2 regions of the Streptomyces sp. 2323.1 genome follow, and region 1 is predicted to be linked to the other one. Evidence: riboswitches for the same ligand, from Rfam matches in the RefSeq annotation. Region 1 holds a riboswitch; the other holds the start of a gene.
What was found. A riboswitch is a leader RNA that binds a small molecule or an ion and turns the genes downstream of it on or off. The one in region 1 is predicted to bind glycine.
Positions count from the first base shown of each region.

Region 2: another riboswitch for glycine. It lies ahead of gcvP (aminomethyl-transferring glycine dehydrogenase); the one in region 1 lies ahead of gcvT (glycine cleavage system aminomethyltransferase GcvT).

Region 1 is NZ_LT907981.1:2,464,862-2,468,765, forward strand. Features, by position in the region: gene CPH93_RS09915 (enhanced serine sensitivity protein SseB) at 1-175, opposite strand, end outside; gene CPH93_RS09920 (AAA family ATPase) at 278-976, opposite strand; glycine riboswitch at 1,237-1,332, shown strand; gene gcvT (glycine cleavage system aminomethyltransferase GcvT) at 1,484-2,611, shown strand; gene gcvH (glycine cleavage system protein GcvH) at 2,740-3,117, shown strand; gene glyA (serine hydroxymethyltransferase) at 3,210-3,904, shown strand, end outside.
Region 2 is NZ_LT907981.1:7,216,360-7,220,263, forward strand. Features, by position in the region: gene CPH93_RS31185 (DNA polymerase IV) at 1-1,249, shown strand, start outside; gene CPH93_RS31190 (PRC-barrel domain-containing protein) at 1,156-1,542, opposite strand; glycine riboswitch at 1,657-1,753, shown strand; gene gcvP (aminomethyl-transferring glycine dehydrogenase) at 1,942-3,904, shown strand, end outside.

The DNA.
Region 1 (3,904 bases):
GGCCGGCGCTCTGCGGGCCGCCGCCGTTGGGCAACGGCACCCACACCCGGCTGCGGCCCAGGACCTCGACGATCCGGCCGCCCGCGCCGGGATGTCCGACCGCGGCGGCCAGGACCTCTTCGAGTTCGTTCGCCGGCCACGCCAGCTGCGGTATCCCCTGCTCCGGAAATGTCATGTCAATCCACCCGTTCCAAACCGCACCTTCTGGCCGACGACACTAGACGAGAAAGCGCACGGGGAAACCCGCGGGGCACGGGCCCGCCGCGGTCGGTTCCGCTCAGTCGAAGCCGATGGTCTCCAGGGTGTTCGCCGCCCGCCGGTCGAGAAGGACCGCCGAGCCGACCCCGTACGGCAGCCGGGCCGCCTCCGCCGCGCCGACCAGCCGGCCCACCGCCCCGCGGTGTCGCGCGAAGGCGTACCCCGACACCCCGCGCCCGCGCGACTCCTGGCCGGACAGCGCCACCTCCGGCGGCACGTCGAGCAGCACCAGATGCAGCCCGCGGCCGCTGCGCACCGCCGCCCTGGCGAGCCAGCCGCGCACCCACGCGAGGGTCCCGCAGTCGTGCACCACCACGCTGTCGCCGGAGCGCAGTGCACGGCGCAGTGCCAGATAGTGGGCGGCCCGGACCAGCGGGCGGTAGAGGGCGTAGGGCAGCCGGCGCAGCCGGCCGCGCTCCCAGCGCTCGCGGACGTCCTGCGAATCGATGCGGTGCACCAGGGCGCCGCGCCGGTCCAGCGGCGGCACCACGCGCTGCATCAGGGTGCTCTTGCCGCTGCCCGGCAGCCCGGAGACCACGACCAGATCGCCGGCCGGGAACCGCAGCTCGACCGCGCCGCGCGCCCGCCCCTCGCCCCGCAGATCCACGACCCCGGCGCGGCGGCCGGGCCGCAGGACCCTGCGCCGCGGACAGCCGCCGCGGGACACGGCGGCGGCCGCCCCCGGCACGGCGCCGGGACGTACGGCCTCGGCAGACACGACCCCTGAAGTGGCACCGTACGCCGCTTCTCCGTGCACCGTGATCACCCTCCCCGTCCGGATCTGTTCCGGTTCGAGTCCGTCCCGTACCCGCAGAGTGTCAAGAAAAGGTAATGCCCATCAAGGTGGTTGTCCGATCTGCCCACGTCATGGGCCGGCCGCCCACCAGGGCTGCTGTATCGGGCGATCCCGTGCAATGATGTGGCCGCCACGTGCACACCGCGTCTCACTTGTGCACCGCCAACTCCATACCGGCCGCTTGAACCCGCGCGGGAGAGTCCCCGGCCGCCATGGCGGGGCGCCGAAGGAGCAAGTACTCCCTTGAATCTCTCAGGCCCCTATACCGCACGGGCGAGGCAGATCTGAAAAGCGAGTCACCGCCCGGTTGACGGGATGGCTCCACCCAAGGTGCAAACCGGGTCCGTTCGCAGGATCCCGGTGAACCTCTCAGGTTCCGATGACAGATGGGGAGAACGTCCTCTCACCCATGCCTGGGAGCCCAGAACCATGACTGATGCCCCACGTCGTACAGCCTTGGATGCCACCCATCGCGCGCTCGGCGCAACCATGACCGACTTCGCCGGCTGGGACATGCCGCTGCGCTACAGCAGCGAGCGCGACGAGCATGTCGCCGTCCGTACCCGCGCCGGCCTCTTCGACCTCTCCCACATGGGCGAGATCACCGTCACCGGCCCGCAGGCCGCCGATCTCCTCGACTACGCGCTGGTCGGCAACATCGGCGGCGTGAAGACCGGCCGCGCCCGCTACACCATGATCTGTGAGGCCGAGGGCGGCATCCTCGACGACCTGATCGTCTACCGCCTGGCCGACCAGGAGTACATGGTGGTCGCCAACGCCTCCAACGCCCAGGTGGTGCTGGACGCGCTGACCGCGCGGGCCGGCGGTTTCGACGCCGCGATCCGCGACGACCGCGACGCCTACGCGCTGCTCGCGGTGCAGGGACCGGAGTCCCCCGGCATCCTCAAGGCGCTGACCGACGCCGACCTGGACGGCCTGAAGTACTACGCGGGCCTGCCCGGCACGGTCGCCGGCGTCGAGGCGCTGATCGCCCGTACCGGCTACACCGGCGAGGACGGCTTCGAGCTGTTCGTCCGGCCGGCGGACGCGGTCGCCCTGTGGGAGGCGCTGTCCGCGGCCGGCAAGGACGCCGGGCTGGTGCCCTGCGGGCTGTCCTGCCGCGACACCCTGCGCCTGGAGGCGGGCATGCCGCTGTACGGGCACGAGCTCACCACCGCGACCACGCCGTTCGACGCTGGCCTGGGCCGGGTCGTGAAGTTCGAGAAGACCACCAACAACGGTGACTTCGTCGGCCGCGCCGCGCTGGCGGCGGCCGCCGAGCGCGCCGAGACGAACCCGCCGCGCAAGCTGGTGGGCCTGGTCGCCGAGGGCCGCCGCGTCCCGCGCGCCGGATACCCGGTCGTCAGCGCCGACGGCACGGTCATCGGCGAGGTCACCTCCGGGGCGCCCTCCCCCACCCTGGGCAAGCCGATCGCCATCGCCTATGTCGACGCGGCCTACGCCACACCGGGCACCGAGGGTGTCTGCGTGGACATCCGTGGAAGCCATGAGCCGTACGAGGTCACCGCGCTGCCCTTCTACAAGCGGCAGAAGTAGCGGACCGCTCCCGCCGGGAGCCGGCCGCGGCGCGCACCCGCGCGTCGCACTGTGCAAGAACCTCCCCTTGGCTCCGCCAGGGGCGACCCGCTTCACGACCACACCCTCGCGTACAGGAGAATCGAGCCATGAGCAACCCCCAGCAGCTGCGCTACAGCAAGGAGCACGAGTGGCTGTCGGGCGCCGAGGAAGGCGTCTCGACGGTCGGCATCACCGAGCACGCGGCCAACGCGCTCGGCGACGTCGTCTATGTGCAGCTCCCCGAGGTCGGTACCACGGTCGCGGCGGGTGAGACCTGCGGCGAGCTGGAGTCGACCAAGTCGGTCAGCGATCTCTACTCGCCCGTCGACGGGGAGATCACCGAGATCAACGAGGACGTCGTCAACGACCCCTCGCTGGTGAACTCCGCCCCGTTCGAGGGCGGTTGGCTGTTCAAGGTGAAGACCAGCGGTGAGCCGGCCGAGCTGCTCTCGGCCGACGAGTACGCCGCGTTCATCCAGAGCTGAGCCGCCGGCTCCCCGTCCGCCACCGCCCGAGTGGACGCTCCCCCGGACTCCGGGGGACCCCATCGCGCCCCCTGACTCCCCAGGAAAGACTCATGTCGCTTCTGAACAGCTCCCTCCATGAGCTCGACCCCGATGTCGCCGCCGCCGTCGACGCCGAACTCCACCGCCAGCAGTCCACCCTCGAAATGATCGCGTCGGAGAACTTCGCCCCCGTCGCCGTCATGGAGGCCCAGGGCTCCGTCCTCACCAACAAGTACGCCGAGGGCTACCCCGGCCGCCGCTACTACGGCGGCTGTGAGCACGTCGATGTCGTCGAGCAGATCGCCATCGACCGGATCAAGGCCCTCTTCGGCGCCGAGGCCGCCAACGTCCAGCCGCACTCCGGCGCGCAGGCCAACGCCGCCGCCATGTTCGCCCTCATCAAGCCGGGCGACACCATCCTGGGTCTCAACCTCGCCCACGGCGGGCACCTGACCCACGGCATGAAGATCAACTTCAGCGGCAAGCTCTACAACGTCGTGCCCTACCACGTCGACGAGAAGACCAACCTGGTCGACATGGAGGAGGTCGAGCGCCTCGCCAAGGAGCACCGCCCCAAGCTGATCGTGGCCGGCTGGTCCGCCTACCCCCGCCAGCTGGACTTCGCCGCGTTCCGCCGGATCGCCGACGAGGTCGGTGCCTACCTCATGGTCGACATGGCGCACTTCGCCGGCCTGGTCGCCGCCGGGCTGCACCCCAACCCGGTGCCGCACGCCCATGTGGTGACCACCACCACCCACAAGACCCT
Region 2 (3,904 bases), 4.8 Mb from region 1:
CCCCAATGCCGCCTATCTGGCCCCTCGCTTCACGCTGTACCGCCAGGTGAGTGAGGCGGTGATGGAGCTGCTGCATGCGCTGTCGCCGCTGGTGGAGCCGCTCAGCCTGGATGAGGCGTTCGTCGATCTGGAGGCCGGTGGGGTGCCGCCCGAGACCGGGGCCGTACGGGCCGTGGGGGAGCAGTTGCGGCGCGATATCCGGGTTACCACGGGGCTGACCGGCTCGGTGGGGCTCGCCGGGGCCAAGATGCTGGCGAAGATCGCCTCCGAGGCGGCCAAGCCGGACGGGCTGGTGGTGATCGAGCCCGGCACCGAGCGGGAGCTGCTGGGCCCGATGACGGTGCGGACGCTGCCCGGGGTGGGCCCCGCGACGGCCGAGACGCTGCGCCGGGCCGGGATCCACACCGTCGCGGAGACCGCGGAGGCCGGCGAGGCCGAGCTGGTGCGCCTGCTGGGCAGGGCGCACGGTGCCGGGCTCTACGCCATGGCGCTGGGCCGGGACGACCGCCCTGTGGTGGCCGAGCGGGACGCGAAGTCCATCTCGGTCGAGGACACCTTCGAGGTCGATCTGACCGACCGGGCGCGGGTGCGCAGCGAGGTGCTGCGGCTGGCAGACCGCTGCGTACAGCGGCTGCGGGCGGCCGGGCGCTCCGGGCGAACGGTGGTGATCAAGGTGCGGAACTACGACTTCTCGACGCTGACCCGCTCCGACACGTTCCGGGGGCCCACCGACGACCCTGCGGTGATCCGGGAGGCCGCCGTACGGCTGCTGGAGACGGTGGACACCACCGGCGGCGTCCGGCTGCTGGGTGTGGGGGTCAGCGGGCTGGCCGACTTCACACAGGAGGATCTGTTCGCCCAGGTGGCGACGGAGCGGGAGGCGGCGGCGACCGCGAGGGCGGCGGAGGCGGACGGAGGCGGGGCACCGGTGCAGGAAGCCGGGGAGGAGCTGCCGAGGCGCTGGCACCCGGGCCTGGACGTCGTGCACGACGAGTACGGTGCCGGCTGGGTGCAGGGGAGCGGGGTGGGGAGAGTGACCATCCGTTTCGAAACGCCGTGGTCCGCACCGGGAAGGGTGCGGACCTTTGCTGTCGAGGACCCGGCGCTGCGGCCGGGGGAGCCCCTGCCGCTGGTGGGCGGGGGGCCGGCGGATGCTCAGTCGTCCGAGCCGGCGATCTTGCCGAAGTCGCTGTCGCCGGAACCGGGCGAGGACACCGGATCGGTGGGGGAGGAGATATCCAAGCGGTAGTGGTGGTAGAGCTGGAGCTCTTGCTCGGGGGAGAGATGGCGGCCCACGCCGAAGTCCGGCGCGTCCTTGATCAGCTTGCGGTCGTAGGGAATGTGCAGGCCCTCACCGACCATTTTGCTGGGCTCGAGGGGGACGAACGCGTCCCGGCTGAAAAGTCCGGTGCGCACGGCCGCCCACTCCGGTTCCCCCGTCGCGTCGTCGAGATAGACCTCGTCGATCGTGCCTATTTTCGCGCCGTTCCGGTCGAACGCTTTGCGGCCGATCAGGCTCCGGGGATCGATATCGGTTTGCACGGCCCCTCCAATTGGTCGCAACTGCCCTGTGACAACTACCAAACGGCACATTTCATGCCCCGGCCACTCGAAGGATCCCTCGAGTGCGGCGCTGGTAGGCTGGCGAATGGCCGTAGACCCCGTGCGGGAGAGTCCTTGTCGTTCGCGACCAGGGCGCCGAAGGAGCAAATCCTCCCCGGAATCTCTCAGGCACACGTACCGCATGGACGAGGTCACTCTGGAAAGCAGGGCGGGCCGCGGAAGGCACAGCTCCGGGACCCCTCCTCACCGACGGTGAAAGCCGGGCCGCCTCGCGCGGGCCGGTGAAGCTCTCAGGTTGAGATGACAGAGGGGGAGGCCGTCCGGGCACCCGCGCCGTGGTGCCCCTCGTAGGTCGTACCGACCAGGAGGCCCCCGCAGATGAGCACCAATCGCATCTCCCTTACCGAGCTGGAAAGCGGCACCCCCTTCGCGCGCCGGCACATCGGTCCCGACCACGAGGCGCAGGCGAAGATGCTCGCGCAGGTCGGTTTCGGTTCGCTGGACGAACTGACCGCCACCGCCGTACCCGACGTGATCAAGAGCGCGGAGGCGCTCGGCCTGCCGCAGGCCCGTACCGAGGCCGAGGTCCTGGCGGAGCTGCGCGGCCTCGCGGACCGTAACCAGGTGCTGTCGTCCATGATCGGACTCGGCTACTACGGCACGTTCACCCCGACGGTGATCCTGCGGAACGTCATGGAGAACCCGGCCTGGTACACCGCGTACACGCCCTACCAGCCGGAGATCTCGCAGGGCCGCCTGGAGGCGCTGCTGAACTTCCAGACCATGGTCGCCGAGCTGACCGGGCTGCCCACTTCCGGCGCCTCCCTCCTGGACGAGGGCACCGCCGCGGCCGAGGCCATGGCGCTGTCCCGCCGGGTCGGCAAGGTCAAGCAGGGCGTCTTCCTGGTCGACGCCGACTGTCTGCCGCAGACCATCGCCGTGATCGAGACCCGCGCCGAGCCGACCGGCGTGGAGGTCGTGGTCGCGGACCTGAGCGCGGGGATTCCCGCCGAGGTCGCCGAGCGCGGCGTCTTCGGCGTACTGCTGCAGTACCCGGGCGCCTCCGGTGCGGTCCGCGACCCGCGTGCCGTCATCGAGCAGGCCCACGAGCTGGGCGCGATCGTCACCGTCGCCGCCGATCTGCTGGCCCTGACGCTGCTGGCCTCGCCCGGCGAGCTCGGTGCGGACATCGCGGTCGGCACCACCCAGCGCTTCGGCGTCCCGATGGGCTTCGGCGGCCCGCACGCCGGCTTCATGGCGGTACGTGACCAGTTCGCCCGCAGCCTGCCCGGCCGCCTGGTGGGCGTCTCCGTCGACGCCGACGGCAGCAAGGCCTACCGCCTCGCGCTGCAGACCCGTGAGCAGCACATCCGCCGCGAGAAGGCCACCAGCAACATCTGCACCGCGCAGGTGCTGCTCGCCGTCATGGCCGGGATGTACGCCGTCTACCACGGCCCCGAGGGCCTGCGGACCATCGCCCGGCGCACCCACCGCTATGCGGCGATCCTCGCCGAGGGCCTGCGGGCCGGCGGCGTGGAGATCGTGCACGGTGCGTACTTCGACACGCTGACCGCGCGGGTGCCCGGCCGGGCGGCCGAGGTCGTCGCCGCCGCCCGTCAGGCCGGTGTCAACCTCCGGCAGGTCGACGCCGACCTGGTCGGGATCGCCTGCGACGAGACCACCGGACGCGCCGAGCTGGCCGGTGTCTGGGGTGCCTTCGGCGTGCAGGGCGACATCGAGCAGCTGGACGCGGCCGTCGCCGAAGCGCTGCCGCAGACGCTGCTGCGCGGCGACGACTACCTCACCCACCCGGTGTTCCACCAGTACCGCTCCGAGACCGCGATGCTGCGCTACCTGCGCACCCTCGCCGACAAGGACTACGCGCTGGACCGCGGCATGATCCCGCTCGGCTCCTGCACGATGAAGCTGAACGCCACCACGGAGATGGAGCCGGTCACCTGGCCCGCCTTCGGCCAGCTGCACCCGTTCGCGCCCGCCGACCAGGCCGAGGGCTACCTCACGCTCATCCAGGAGCTGGAGGAGCGGCTGGCCGTCGTCACCGGCTACGACAAGGTCTCCCTCCAGCCGAACGCCGGCTCGCAGGGCGAGCTGGCGGGCCTGCTGGCCGTCCGTGCTTACCACCGCGCCAACGGCGACGAGCAGCGCACGGTCTGCCTGATCCCGTCCTCGGCGCACGGCACCAACGCCGCCAGCGCGGTGATGGCCGGCATGAAGGTCGTCGTCGTCAAGACCGGTGAGGACGGCGAGGTCGACGCCGACGATCTGCACGCCAAGATCGACAAGCACCGGGACGAGCTCGCGGTCCTGATGGTGACCTACC